2 regions of the Microbispora sp. NBC_01389 genome follow, and region 2 is predicted to be linked to the other one. Evidence: riboswitches for the same ligand, from Rfam matches in the RefSeq annotation. Region 2 holds a riboswitch; the other holds the start of a gene.
The links. A riboswitch is a leader RNA that binds a small molecule or an ion and turns the genes downstream of it on or off. The one in region 2 is predicted to bind thiamine pyrophosphate.
Positions count from the first base shown of each region.

Region 1: linked by a shared signal. The riboswitch ahead of thiO (glycine oxidase ThiO) and the one ahead of OG344_RS09610 (purine-cytosine permease family protein) in region 2 are both predicted to bind thiamine pyrophosphate.

Region 1 covers NZ_CP109552.1:4,686,867-4,694,141, reverse strand. The annotation lists gene OG344_RS21250 (YbaK/EbsC family protein) at 1-300, shown strand, start outside; gene OG344_RS21245 (GNAT family N-acetyltransferase) at 343-915, shown strand; gene metF (methylenetetrahydrofolate reductase [NAD(P)H]) at 944-1,870, opposite strand; gene OG344_RS21235 (polyprenyl synthetase family protein) at 2,053-3,120, shown strand; gene thiE (thiamine phosphate synthase) at 3,172-3,822, opposite strand; gene OG344_RS21225 (Rv2175c family DNA-binding protein) at 3,850-4,224, opposite strand; gene OG344_RS21220 (NAD(P)/FAD-dependent oxidoreductase) at 4,268-5,446, opposite strand; TPP riboswitch at 5,618-5,729, shown strand; gene thiO (glycine oxidase ThiO) at 5,718-6,854, shown strand; gene thiS (sulfur carrier protein ThiS) at 6,851-7,051, shown strand; gene OG344_RS21205 (thiazole synthase) at 7,048-7,275, shown strand, end outside.
Region 2 covers NZ_CP109552.1:2,144,625-2,151,899, reverse strand. The annotation lists gene OG344_RS09615 (BTAD domain-containing putative transcriptional regulator) at 1-1,576, opposite strand, end outside; gene OG344_RS09610 (purine-cytosine permease family protein) at 1,678-3,018, opposite strand; TPP riboswitch at 3,009-3,125, opposite strand; gene OG344_RS09605 (rhodanese-like domain-containing protein) at 3,164-3,487, opposite strand; gene OG344_RS09600 (Fpg/Nei family DNA glycosylase) at 3,607-4,485, opposite strand; gene OG344_RS09595 (TenA family protein) at 4,508-5,113, opposite strand; gene OG344_RS09590 (GPP34 family phosphoprotein) at 5,157-5,804, shown strand; gene OG344_RS09585 (LCP family protein) at 5,872-7,197, opposite strand.

The DNA of each region.
Region 1 (7,275 bases), 2.5 Mb from region 2:
GCGCCGCTGCTGGTGCTGACCAGCGGGGCCCATCGCGTGAACACCGACCTGATCGCGCGGCTCGTCGGAGCCGCGAAGGTGCGCAGGGCCGCGCCGGAGTTCGTCCGGGAGCACACCGGGCAGCCCATCGGCGGCGTGGCCCCGGTCGGGCACCCCGCGCCCGTGCGGACGCTGGTGGACACCTGGCTGGGCAAGCACGAGGTCGTGTGGGCCGCCGCCGGGCATCCCCACTCGGTCTTCCCCACCTCGTTCGACGAGCTCGTACGGATCACCGGGGGCACGCCCGCCGAGGTCGGATGACCTCCGCGACCGGCCTCGGGCCGCTTTGCTAGTGTGCGACGGGTGATCCGACTGCGCCGGGTGGGGCCCGACACGTTCAGGGCGGTGCTGGACACCGTGCTGGAGATCTACACGGACGCCATGCGTCCGCCGTCGGACCAGCTCGCGGGCCGCATGGCGATAATGCGCAACCACGCCGCCTATCCCGGCTTCGCCTGCGTACTCGCCGAGGACCCGCAGGGCCTGGGCGTCGCCGGCTTCGCGTACGGCTTCCACGGCGGCCCCGGACAGTGGTGGCACGACGTCGTCCGCGGGGGCCTGCAGGACCGGGCGGGCCCGGTGGTGGCCGACGAGTGGTTCGGCGACGCCCTGGAGATCGCCGAGATCCACGTGCGCCCCGAGTACCAGGGCAAGGGCGTCGGGCGGCGCATGATCCACGCGCTGTGCGAGGGCCGCCCGGAGCGCACCGCCGTGCTGTCCACGCACGACGCCCCCACGGCCGCCCGCCATCTCTACCGCGATGTGGGCTTCGCCGATCTGATGACCCGGTTCGTCTTCCCGGGCGGCTACGAGGAGTACGTCATCGCCGGAGTGCGGCTGCCGTTGCCCGGCCCCGCGCCGCTTCACGAGGACTGAGCGGGCGCGGGCGGGACGGGCGAACGGGTCAGCCGGCGACGGCCGGCACGCCGTGCAGCGCCTGGAACACCTCGCGGGTCGCGCTCGACCGGTTGAAGGTGATGAAGTGGATGCCGGGGGCGCCCTCGTCCAGGAGCGTCCGGCACATCGCGGCGGCGTGCTCGATCCCCAGGCGGCGGACCGCCACCGGATCGTCGGCGACCGCCGCGAACCGCTCGGCCACCTCCGGCGGGAACGGCGCGCCGGACAGCTGCTCGGACCTGGCGATCGTGCTCATCTGCGTCACGGGCATGACGCCCGGGATGATCGGCGTGTCGCACCCCTGGGCCGCCACGCGGTCGCGCAGCCGCAGGTAGTCCTCCGCGCGGAAGAACATCTGGGTGATCGCGTAGTCGGCGCCGGCCCGGCACTTCCGCACGAAGTAGCTCGTGTCCGACTCGATCGTGGCCGACCTCGGGTGCTTGTACGGGAAGGCCGCCACCCCCACGCAGAAGTCGCCCGCCTGGCGGATCAGCCGCACCAGGTCCTCGGCGTACAGGACGCCCTCGGGGTGCCTGACCCACTCGTCCAGCGGGTTGCCGCCGCGCGGGTCGCCGCGCACGGCGAGGATGTTGCGCACCCCGGCGTCGGCGAACCGGCCGACGAGGTGGCGCAGCTCACGGATCGAGTGGTCGACGGCGGTGAAGTGGGCCACGGGCGTCAGCGTCGTCTCGTGGGCCAGCCGCTCGACGATGTCCACGGTGCGGTCACGGGTCGAGCCGCCGGCGCCGTAGGTGACGGAGACGAACGTCGGCCGCAGCGCCTCCAGCTCGCGGATCGCGCGCCACAGCTGGCGCTCCCCCTCGTCGGTCTTGGGCGGCATGAACTCGAACGAGAACGAGCGCTCGCCCGCGGCCAGCAGTTCGCGGACCGTCGGGACGCGATCTGGGAGCCGCGAGGGCAGACCGAGAGCCATACGGGAAAGATTACCGCGCGGGCCACTCCCCGGCCTCCGCGGTCTCGCCATGTGGACTGGGCCGCTGGGCCGCTGGGCCGCTGGCGGAGCATGCGGACGTTTTGACCTAACAGCGCGAGCTGACCAATTTAGAGGGGATCTGCGCTGTGATGTCGGGATCTGCCCCGGTTACCCTCTGAGGCATGACCACTTCCGCCGCCACGCTCGACCACATCCGTACGGAGGTGGACCGCGTTCTCCGGGAATTCCTCGACCGGCAGCGCCCCCACTTCGAGGACCCGCACCTGGCCGTCCTGCTCTCCGCCGCGGAGGACTTCCTCGCCGGTGGAAAGCGACTGCGTCCCGCCTTCTGCCACTGGGGGTGGCGTGCCGGCGGCGGCGGCGACGAGCCGGGCCTGCCCTTCGCCGCCGCGTCGCTGGAGCTGCTCCAGGCCAGTGCGCTGATCCACGACGACGTCATGGACGCGAGCGACGTGCGCCGCGGCATGCCCTCGGCACACCGGCGCTTCGAGCGCATGCACGCGGACGCGGGCTGGCACGGGTCGGCGCGGCAGTTCGGCGAGGGCTCGGCCGTGCTGCTGGGCAACCTGCTGCTGGTGTGGTCCGGCGAGATGTGGCGCTGCAGCGGCCTCGACCCCCGGGCGATCGCCGCGGCCCAGCCCCTGCACGACTACATGCTCACCGAGCTGATGTGCGGGCAGTATCTCGACCTGCTGGAGCAGGCGCAGGGCGAGAGCACCTTCGACAGCGCTCTGCGAGTGGCCCTTTACAAGAGCGGTAAGTATTCCGTCGAGCAGCCGCTGCGCCTCGGGCTCGTGCTCGCCGCCCAGGCCCGGCACGCCTGGATCGACCGCCTGTGCGTGCAGTACGGCCAGCGGGTGGGCATCGCCTTCCAGCTCCGCGACGACATCCTCGGCGTGTTCGGCGACCCGGCCGAGACCGGCAAGCCCGCCGGGGACGACCTGCGCGAAGGCAAGCGGACCGTGCTCATCGCGCGGGCGCTCGCCGGGGCCACCCCCGCCCAGCAGGACGTCGTACGGACCCTGCTGGGCGACCCGGGGCTCGACGCCGACGGGGTCGGGCGGCTGCGCACGGTGATCGAGGAGACCGGCGCGCTGACGGACTGCGAGGACATGATCAAGCGCTATCTGGACGAGGCGATGCACGCCCTCGAACAGGCGCCGATCGAGGAGGACGCCCGCGCCGCGCTGGCCGCCCTGGCCGTCGCCGCCACCTCCCGCCGCACCTGACGACGCCCCCACCGGGCCCGCCGTTCCCGTCCGGGACCGGCGGGGGCCGGCTCACAGCGGGACGGCCGACAGGCGCGCCTTGAGAGCCGCGGCGGCGGCACCGGGGTCCTCGGCCTCGGTGACGGCCCTGACGACCACCGCCCGGCGCACGCCGTGCGCCATCACCTCGTCGAGGTTGTCCGGGCCGATGCCGCCGATGCCGAACCACGGCCGGCCCGCGCCCAGGCTCGCGGCGTGCTCCAGCAGCGCGGGGCCGGGCGCCGGACGGCCCGGCTTGGTCGGCGTGGGCCACACCGGCCCGCAGCAGAAGTAGTCCACGCCCGGCTCCACCGCGGCGGCCGACGCCTCGGCCGCCGAGTGGGTCGACCTGCCGACAAGCACGTCCGAGCCCAGGATCTCCCGGGCCACGGGGACCGGGAGGTCGTCCTGACCGAGGTGCAGGATGTCCGGCCGGGCGGCGTACGCGACGTCCGCCCGGTCGTTGACCGCCAGCAGCGCGCCGTGCCGGTCGCAGGCCGCGCGGAACACCTCGAGCAGGCCCAGCTCCTCGCGGGCCTCGAGGCCCTTCTCCCGCAACTGGACGATGTCCACGCCGCCGGCCAGGGCCGCGTCGAGGAAGTCCTCGAGGTCGCCGCGGTCCCTCCTGCCGTCGGTGCAGAGGTAGAGCCTGGCCTGCGCGAGCCGTCGCCGGGTGTCGTTCACCCGGCCAACAATGCCATGCGGCGGCGGTCAGAAGCCCAGCGCCTGGGCCCTGCGCTTGACCTCGGTGTGCCGGCCCTTGACGATCGCGTCGATCGGCGCCCCCGGCAGCGAGTCGTCGGGGGTGAACAACCAGCGGATCGACTCCACCTCGTCGTACCCGGCGTCGGAGAGGACGGTGAGCGTGCCGGGCAGGCCCTTGAGCACCTCACCGTGGGCGACGAACACCGACGGGATCTGCGGCTGGCCGCCGCCCCGCCGGACGCCGACGAGCTTCTTGTCCTTCAGGAGTTGCTTGGTGCGGCCGATGCTGAGCCCCAGCTTCTCGGCGGCCTGCGGAAGTGGGAGCCACTCCCCGACGAGCTGGTCGGTCTCCCGGTCTATCTGCGCAACAGTAAGCGTCACGGAACCACCATTACCACATGCGAGCCTCCGGGAAACACCTCGACTACGTCATAATGCAGTCGCGGAGCGGCACGGCCGGATCGGCCACCCGCCGGGGGTCGAGCCTCCGGCCGGCCTCCACCAGGCGGCGGCCCTGCACCACGTCGCGCGGCCGGTCCACGGTGAACACCGCGGCGAGCCGGTCCTCCGGGGTCAGCCAGCACACCGCCCACTTCCCGTCGGCCCGCGGGTCGCCGCGCAGCAGCACCCGGTCGTCCGGGGTCGGGTGTCCGGCGAACTGCAGCATGTGATCGAACTGCTCCGACCAGAAGTACGGCACGGGGTCGTAGACCGCCTCATCGCCCAGCAGCGTGGCGGCGGCCGTGTCGGGGGCCTGGAGCGCGGTGTCCCAGTGCTCGACCCGCAGCCGGGTGCCGAACCTGCGCGACCACCAGTTGGCGCAGTCGCCCACCGCGACCACGTTCGGCAGCGACGTGCGCAGGTGCTCGTCGACGACCACGCCGTCGTCGAGCCGTACGGCCGAGCCCTTGAGCCAGTCGACCGAGGGGCGCACCCCGACGCCGGAGACCACCACGTCGGCGGGCACCCGCGCGCCGGACATGAGCGTGAGCCCGTCGGCGTCCACCGTCCCGACCATCGCGCCGAGGCGCAGCTCGACGCCGGCCCGGGCGTACCAGCCGATCGTGTGGCAGCCGACCGCCGGGCCGACCGCGGCGGCGAGCGGGCTCTCCCCCGCCTCCACCACGGTCACCGCGCACCCCGCTTTGGCCGCCGCGGTCGCGACCTCGGCGCCGATCCAGCCGGCGCCGACGACGGCCACGCGGGCGCCGGGCACCAGCCGCTCGCGCAGCGCGAGCGCGTCGTCGATCGTGCGCAGCACATGCTGGTGGCCCTCGCCCCGCAGCCGGACCGGGGTCGCTCCGGTGGCGATGACCAGGCCGTCGTACTCCAGCTCTCCCTCGGTCGTCTCCAGCACGCCGTCCCGCAGTCCCTTGGCGGCCGTGCCGAGGCACAGCCGCACGTCCATGGCGTCGAGATCGGAGTCGACCACGGTGGAGTCGGCGTCGCCGAGCAGCACCGTCTTCGAGAGCGGCGGGCGGTCATAGGGGCGATGGTGTTCCTCGCCGATGAGCGTGATGCGCCCGGTGAACCCCCGGGACCTCAGCGCCTCGATGCTTCGCACGCCGGCCAGGCCGGCACCCACCACCACGACGTGATCCACGCCTTGACCATAGATTGTCAACAGGGGACCTGGCCAACCGGCTCCCCATAACGAGTTGGGCAAGGAGCGCGCACATCTCGGGCAGCCCCGATTGTGAGCCGCGTCACGCCCGCCCGCGCGAGCGCCGAACCGGGCGATCCGCCGGTATCCGCCACGTACTACGCTGTGGGGCGTAAGACGCGCGGGAGCCCGGCGGACCGGGCTGAGAGGAGAGCGTACGGCTCTCGACCGCCCACCACCTGATCCGGGTCATGCCGGCGAAGGGAGCGCGGTGTCCTCCACACGGCCCTCCGGGAGCGAGCCCGGCCACGACGTCGTGATCGTGGGCGGTGGCGTGGCGGGCCTCGCCGCCGCCTGGCGTACGGCCCGGCGCGGACTGTCCGTCGCCGTGGTGGACCCCGCGCCGGGAAGCGGCGCCACCCACGCCGCCGCCGGGATGCTCGCACCGGTCAGCGAGGTGACCTACACGGAGGAGCCGCTGCTGCGGCTCGGGCTGGCGTCGCTGGCCGCCTGGCCGGCGTTCCGGGCGGAGCTGGAGGACGAGTCCGGCACCGGCCTCGACTACCGCGCCGAGGGCACGCTGGAGGTCGCCCGCGGCGCGGACGACATGGCCCTCCTCGACGACCTCGCGGCCTTCGAGCGCACGCTCGGCCTGCGGGTCGAACGGCTGACCGGGCGTGAGTGCCGCTCCTTCGAGCCGATGCTCTCCCCCGCGGTGCGCGGCGGCCTGCTGGCCCGCGACGACGCCTGGGTCGACCCCCGCAGGCTCGTCCGCGCGCTGCTGACCGCGTTCGAGAAGGCGGGCGGCACGCTGGTGGCCGAACGCGCCGCCGAGGTCGTCGTCCCCGGGCGGGGCTCCCCGTCGGTGCGGCTGGCGTCCGGCGGGACCGTCCCGGCCGGCCGGGTCGTGGTGGCCGCCGGATCGTGGTCGGCCGCCCTGCTCCCCGGCCTGCCCGTACGGCCGGTCAAGGGGCAGATCCTCCGGCTGCGGGGCCCCCGGGGGTTCCTCACCCGGTGCGTGCGGGGACTGGTGCACGGCTCCCCCGCCTACCTCGTCCCCCGGGGCGACGGGGAGATCGTCCTGGGCGCCACCTCCGAGGAGCTGGGGTACGACGCGCGGGTCACCGTCGGCGGGGTGTACGAGCTGCTGCGCGACGCCCGCGAGCTGGTGCCCGGCCTCACCGAGCTCGAACTGGCCGAGACGGCCGTCGGCTTCCGCCCCGGGACCCCGGACAACCTTCCGCTCATCGGCCTCGCCGGGCCCCCCGGCGTCCTCGCGGCGACCGGGCACGGCCGGAGCGGCGTGCTGCTGTCCCCGATCACCGCCGAGGCCGTCGCCGCGCTCCTCACCGGCGGCGCGGTGCCGGAGGCCGCCCTGTCCTGCGACCCAGGGAGATTCCGCACATGAAGGTCACGATCAACGGAGGCCCGGCCGAGCTGCCGGAGGGGGCGACGGTGGGCGACGCCGTACGGACCCTCACGGCGCTCACGTCGGGCGTCGCGGCGGCGGTCAACGGCGAGGTGGTGAGCCGCGGCGCCTGGGACTCCACACGGGTGGAGGACGGCGACGGCGTCGAGGTGCTCACCGCGGTGCAGGGAGGATGACGGGAATGACGGAACAGGACGCCTCCGGCGACGTCTTCGTGCTCGGCGGGGAGAAGTTCGCCTCGCGGCTGATCATGGGGACCGGCGGCGCGCCGTCGCTGGAGGTGCTCGACCAGGCGCTGGAGGCGTCCGGCACCGAGCTGACGACCGTCGCGATGCGCAGGCTGGACCCGGCCGCCCGCGGCTCGGTGCTCGACCTGCTGCGGGCGCGGGACATCAGGGTG
Region 2 (7,275 bases):
GGCGGCCCTGCGCCAGCAGCCGGGCCGTCTCACGTACGAAGAACGGGTTGCCGCCGGTGCGCCGGGCCAGCAGGTGAGCGGTCCGCTCGTCGACCTCCGCGCCCACGGTCACGGCGATGGCCCGGATGGCCGGGGTTTCGAGGCCCGCGAGCCGGATGCGGAGCAGGTTGTATCGGGCGAATCCGCCGAGCACGTCGTCGAGCGGATCGGCCTGGGCGGTGTCCCGGAACGCGGTCACCAGCGTGAGCGGGACCTGCTCCGCCGACTCGCCGGCGAGCGCCGTCACATCGCGCAGCAGTCCCAGGGTCGCCGGGTCGGCCCACTGGAGGTCGTCCAGAATGATCATAACCGGCCGGTCCCGCGCGGCGGCGCAGAGCCAGTCGGCGACGGCCTGATGACGCCGCTGACGCGCCCGCTGTGCCGATTCCTGTGCCGATCCCTGCGCCGGCCTCTGCGGGACCTCCTCGTCGAGGAGCCCGGCCAGCGCCTCGGGGTCGGGAGCCGGATGGACGCGCTCCAGCGACCTCAGGACCCGGATCCACGGCCGCAGCGGCAGTGCGCTTCCGAGATCGTGACAGCTCCCCCAGAGGGTCAGGTGTCCCCTCTCCGCGCACCGGTCCCTGAACTCCTTCAGCAGCCAGGTCTTGCCGATGCCCGGTTCCCCGGTCACCGTGATCGTGCTCATCCCGCCGCCGAGCGTCGACTCCATCTCCGCGAGCTGCCGGTCGCGCCCGTGCGGCGAGTGCGCCTTCCCGGAGTCCGGCCGAGCGGGCGTGAGCACGGCGGGCTCACCGGGAACGGTGCCCGACCGTACGGTGAGAGCGGTGAGAGACGGAGCCTGCCGCAGGATGTCCTGCTCCAGCGCCCGCAACCGCGGGCCCGGATCGAGCCCGAGCTGATCGGCGATGAGGGTCCTGGCGCGCCGCAGCGTCGCCAGCGCGTCCGCCTGGCGGCCGGCCCTGTAGTGCGCGAGGGCCAGCAGCCACCACAGCCGCTCTCGTAGCGGATGCTCCGCGGTCTCGGCCTCCACGTCCTGGATCACCGCCTCGGGCCGGCCCAGGTCGAGCTGTGTCTGTGCGCGGCGCTCGACGGCGACCAGGCGCAGCTCCTGGAGGCGGTTCACCTCCGTGACTGCCCACAGCTCGCCCGCGAAATCGGCGTACGGCAGGCCGCGCCAGAGCCCCAGCGCCTCGTCGAGCAGCGCGAGCGCCCGTGCGGGCGGCCTGCCTTCCGCGTCGGCGACGAGCCCGCCGAACCGCAGGGCGTCGACGTCCGAGGTGGCGAGCAGATAGCCGGGGCGTTTCGCGACGAGGAGCCGGGGAGGGGTGCGCGGCGCCCGCTGCGGTTCGAGGACACGACGCAGGTTCGACACGTAGACGTGGATCGACTCGAGTGCGGTCGCCGGCGGCGTGCCGTTATAGAGATCCTCGATCAACGTGTCCGTGGAGACGACCGCGCCCGCGGCGAGCACCAGCCGGGCCAGGACAGCCCGCGGCCGCGGGCCTCCGACGCCGACCGGCACCTCGCCGTCCCGGACTTCGAAAGGACCCAGAACCCCGAATTCCACTGCCCCCACGGCCTCTCTGATGGTGGAGGCCGGCGCGGGCCTTCCGTGGGCGGCAGTTTAGAGGCGTCGTCCTGCACCTCACTTGCACGTAAGTGCGAAGCCGACCGGGTCTACCGGGGCGACGACCGCAGGCGGCGGGCCGGGAGGGACAGCGCCGCCGTCGCCAGCGCGGCGACGAGGAACGCGGCGAGCGCGGCGTTCATCCACGGCTGGTGGACGAACCCGACAGCGCCGCGGACGTCGGCCCAGAGGCCGTCCCACCAGGCCACGGTCGGGGTGACCGCCACGATCCAGTACGCCGCGAACCCGAGGACCCACGGCGCGACCATGAGCCACCGCGAGGGGGCGTCCTCGGCCGTGTTCCACCGGGAGGCTCCGCCGAGCAGGAAGTAGTCGACCACGAGGACCGCGAACATCGGCACGAAGACCGCCCCGATCACGGTGAGGAACGCGCCGTAGGAGTTCACGTCGGCCAGCAGCGCGATCAGCGTGGTGAGGACGCCGATCACGATCGAGATCACCCGGCGGTCCCAGCGCGGCGCGAGGTTCTGGATGGACACGGTCGTCGAGTAGACGTTCGCGAACGACTGGTCGGCCTCGCGCAGCACCAGGACGCCGAAGAACAGGACCCCGAGCGGGGCGGCCACGAACGGGTCCCACACCTTGTCGGGGTCGTTGCCGACCAGCGCGAGCGCGGCGATGCCGAGGGCCAGGCAGGCGACCTGGGCGATCGTGTAACCGGCCACCACCCCGGTGAACGCCGCGCCGCTCGACCGCGAGTGCCGGGCGTAGTCGGCGGCCATCGGCACCCACGACACCGACAGCGCGATCACGTAGTCGACGGCCGGGGCGAAGGCGTCCCAGGAGCCGCCGCCCACGGAGGGCCCGCGCGCGAAGAGGGCGACCGACAGCCAGATCATCGCGACCACGACGCCCGCGGTGACGTAGCGGCGCAGCAGGCGCAGCGCGCCGAGCGGCCGGATCGTCAGCGCGATCGTCAGCGCCCCGGCCGCGACCGCCCACACCGCGTACGGCACCGCCGTCCCCGTGAGCGCCTGCGCGCCCTGCGCGATCACCCACAGCTCGAACGCGCCCCAGCCGAGCATCTGCACGATGTTCAGCACGGTCGGGACGTACGACAGGCGGGCCCCGAACAGGCCGCGCAGCAGCACCATCGCGGGCCGCCCGGTCCGCGCGCCGGGGATCGCCGCGAGGCCGACCATCGTGGTGCCGACGAGGCTGCCGATCACGGCGGCCAGCACCGCGGCGGTGAACGTCAGGGGCCTGCCGCCCAGGGGGTCGAGCAGGAACAGCGCCCCCGAGAAGCCGAGGAGGCTGACGCCGAGATTGGCCCAGAACGCCCCCTGGTCGAGCAGTCCGAGGGTCTTCGGGACATCCTCGTCCAGGGTGAGCGGAACCTCCGCATGCACGTCGTCGACGACGGCGGCCATCACACGCTCCCTACGCCGGCATTATCCGGACAGGTTCATGCGGTCGGCGGAACGAGTTCGATCCGCCCTCTCAGCCCGGTCACGCCCGAGCTCCCGCGGGTATTGTTGATGTCTTTGGGATTATGACACTACTTTGACCGTTTTCCTACGCGACGTAGGGGTCTCCTCCGAGCTCGCTCACCATCGGACGCCCGGCGGCGGCCCAGGACCGCATGCCGCCGTCCACGTTGACGGCCTCCCGGCCGATGTGGTTGAGCCACATGGCGGCGTGCGCCGACCTCCCGCCGACTCGGCAGACGACGTAGACCGGCCGGTCCGGCGGCAGCTCGTCCACCCGCGCCTGCAGCTCGCCGAGCGGGATGTGCACGGCGCCCGGGGCGTGTCCCGCCCGCCACTCCTCGTTCTCGCGGACGTCCAGCAGGTACGCGCCCTCGGGCAGGGCGTCGGGGGCGATTTCCGGCAATGTCATGCGCCCATTCTGGCGGCACACCACCGATGCGCGGGCCCGTGCCGGGAGCTGTGACCCACGGTGATCCACGGACGCTCACAGGCGGAGCGGCGCCACGAGGGCCGGAGCTCCTCGCGGACCTACTTCAGCAGACGCGACAGCCGCCGGTCGGCCAGCTGTTTGCCGCCCGTCTGGCAGGCCGGGCAGTACTGCAGCGACGAGTCGGCGAACGCCACCTCCCGGATCGTGTCGCCGCACACCTCGCAGGGCTCACCGGTGCGGCCGTGCACGCGCAGGCCCGACTTCTTCTCCGACTTGAGGTCCTTGGCCGCCAGGCCGCGCGCCCGCTCGGCCGCGTCCCGGAGGGTGCTCACGATCGCGTCGTGCAGGTCGGCGATCTGGCCGTCGGTCAGCGTCCCGGCGACCTTGAACGGGGACATCCGCGCGACGTGCAGCACCTCGTCGGAGTAGGCGTTGCCGATCCCGGCGATCACCTTCTGGTCGCGCAGCAGGCCCTTGATCTGGGCCCGGCTCCCGCCCACGATCGTCTTGAGCAGGTCGGGCGTGAAGTCCTCGGCGAGCGGGTCGGGCCCGAGCGCGGCCACCCCGGGGACGTCTCGGGGATCCCGCACCACATAGACGGCGAGGCGCTTCTGCGTGCCCGCCTCGGTCAGCTCGAACCCGGGGGCGCGGCCGTCCTCGCCGGGCGACAGCCGTACGCGGACCGCGAGCGGGCCCTTCCCGGGCCGCACCGGCCGCGCGCCCGTGAGGTCGTCGCGCCAGCGCAGCCAGCCGCCGCGCGCCAGGTGCGTGACGAGGTGCAGGCCGTCGCAGTCGAGGTCGAGGAACTTGCCGTGCCTGGCCACGGCGGTGATCGGCAGTCCGCCGAGCGAGGTGACGGGCGGGTCGACGGTCTTGAGCGCCTGGAAGGCGGTCACGTCGACCCCGATGATCGCGTGGCCGAGGGCGTGCTCGCGGAGGAACCCGGCGAGCGCCTCGACCTCGGGCAGCTCCGGCATGTCCCCACAGTAACCGCAGCCGTCAGGGCACGTCCCAGAACGCGAGCTCGTGCTCCATGCCGCGGACGAACAGCTCCCGGGCGCGCGCCGGGTCCGGGGCCGCCTCGTCGATCATCTCGCCGATCCGGGCGGCGAGCGCGGCGAAGCCGGGGTCGGCATAGGTGTCCACCCACGCCCGGTAGCGCGGCTCGGCGGGCGGGTCCGCCGCGAGCAGCCGCCCGAGCGTCGAGTAGCCCCACATGCAGGGGTAGAGCGCCGCCAGCCCCTCGCCGTAGCAGGCCGCCGTCTCCAGCAGGAAGGACGTGTACGCCGCGCAGGCCGGGCCCTTCACCGCGCCGTCGAGGTCGGCGCCGAAGCCCGCGGCGAGCGACCGGTGCAGGTCGAGCTCCTCGTGCCAGGTCGCGTGCGCCAGGTCGACCAGGTCGCCGAGATGGCCGTCCGGCGCCTGCCAGGCCAGCCGGGAGAACACCCTGACGTAGTCGAGCAGGAACAGGTGGTCCTGCTCCAGCCACGACCGGAAGACCGGCTCGGGCAGGTCTCCCGCCGCGATGCCGCGTACGGTCGGGTGAGCGAGCTGGGCGTCGAGCATCGGCCGTCCGATGGCATGCAGGTCCGCTGATATCCCCATAAGTTCTCATTCTCGCGGTAAGGGACGAGTTAGGCTCGATGCCGTGACACTGACGATCGCCGAGGAAGTGCTGCTGCTGGCTTACCGGGAGGACACCGGAAAGCCGGTCATCGGATCCGTGGAGCTCGACGCCGCCCTGGCGGGAGCCGTGGTCGCCGAACTCGCCGTGAGCCGGCGCGTCGATTTCGACGACAAGAAGCTCGTGGTCACGGACGACGCGCCGCTGGGGGACGAGGAGCTGGACCAGGCGCTGGCCCGGATCTCCGGCGAGTCCCGGCGGCACAAGGCCGACTGGTGGGTGGGCAGGCTCCGCATGGGCGGGCTGCGCAAGCGGCTGCTGACCCGTCTCGCCGTACGCGGCGTGCTGAGCGAGCAGACCGGAAAGATCCTCGGGATCTTCCCCACCACCCGCTATCCGGAGCTCGACCCGAGCCATGAGCGGGCGGTGCGGGACCGCGTCCGGAACGTGCTGGCCGGGGCCCGGCCAGACGAACGGACGGCGGCGCTGATCGCGGTCGTCCACGCGGCGAAACTCGACCGCGAGGCGTTCCCGGACGCGCCCAAGGGCCGCGTCAAGGAGATCGCCCAGGGCGAGTGGGCCGGCGAGGCCGTACAGAAGACGATCGCGTCCGTGCACGCGGCCGTCATCGCGGCCACGACCGCGGCGACCACCGCCGCGACCATCACCTGACCCTCCGCTCGTCCCCCGCGCCGGGAACGGCACGGGGACGGCGAGGGACGGCACGGGGACGCGGGGGTCACTTCGTGATGACGTCCTTGGGGACCTGCTTGTCGGCGGCGAGCGCCTCGAACAGGCGCAGCGCCTTCTGCGTGTCCCACTTCACGACGGCCTGACCGCCGATGGTCGGCAGCGAGCCGATCGGCACGGCCGTCGTGACGGGCCCGCCGCGCATGGCGAGGCCCACCGACAGCAGGTCGAACAGGCCGGTGCCGGGGTCGACGGCGACCGAGTCGGCCGCGCTCAGCGCCAGCGGCACCGAGGTGAAGGGGTTGAGCAGCGTGCCGGGGCTCGCCGCCTTCTGGACCACGGCGGAGAAGAACTCCCGCTGCCGCTGGGTGCGGTCGAAGTCGGGGATCGCGCCGGTCTTCCTGGTGCGCACGTAGCCGAGAGCGGTGCCGCCGTCCATGTCCTGGCAGCCCTTCTTGAGGTTGATCCCGGCCTTGTGGTCGTCGATGTTCTGCTTGACGCAGATGTTGACCCCGCCGATCGCGTCGACGATGCCGACGAACCCGCCGAAGCCGATCTCCATGTAGTGGTCGATCCGGATGCCGGTCACCCGCTCGACCGTCTTGGTCAGCAGCTTCGGCCCGCCGTAGGCGTAGGCCGCGTTCAGCTTGCCACTGCCGTGCCCCTCGATGGGGACGTACGAGTCGCGGGGCAGGCTGACCAGCGTCGGCCGGCCGTCGGAGGGGATGTGGAGCAGCATCATCGTGTCGGTGCGCTTGCCGACCGCCTTGCCGGTGGCCAGCTTCCTGCGCTGCGCGGCCGTGAGGCCCGCCCGGCTGTCGGAGCCGACCAGCAGCCAGTCCTCACCCGGCGTCTCGGCGGCCCGCTTGTCGTAGTCGGTCATCGCCTCGACCGAGTGCAGCCGGGCGCTGATCATGAAATATCCGGCGACGGCGGCGACGAGCAGGAGCACGACCAGCACCACGACGATCCGGACGACGGTCCTGCCGGTCACCCGGGGACCGCGCCTGCCGCCGGACCCGCCGGGCCCGCCGCCACGCCCGCCGCCGAACCCGCCGAAGCCGCTTCCGGACCCGCCGCCGCGCGCGGTGGCCTCCCGGCTGTCCGGCCCGCCGCCGTCCCGGTGCGGGGCGTCCTCCGGGCCCCCGGGCGTCCGCCCGCTCCCCTCGATCGGGCGGACCGGCGCGCTGCCCGAGCGCGGCTTGCCGTACACCTTGGAGCGGACGCGGGGGACCGTGTCGTCCCTGCCGGATCCCTTCCCGGGCGCTCCGCCCGGCCCCTCGGCCCTGTCCTCTGACCTGGGCGCCCCGAGGGGGGCAGCCTGGGGCTCCGCCGGGCGGCGGATCGCCCGGGTCGCCTCGTTCTCGTCGGCCACGTGAAATCCCCAGCCCCTCAGCGTCCTGACCACCGCTTTGACCTCACCGGCGGAAGTCTTTGCCGATGGGCCCCCTCC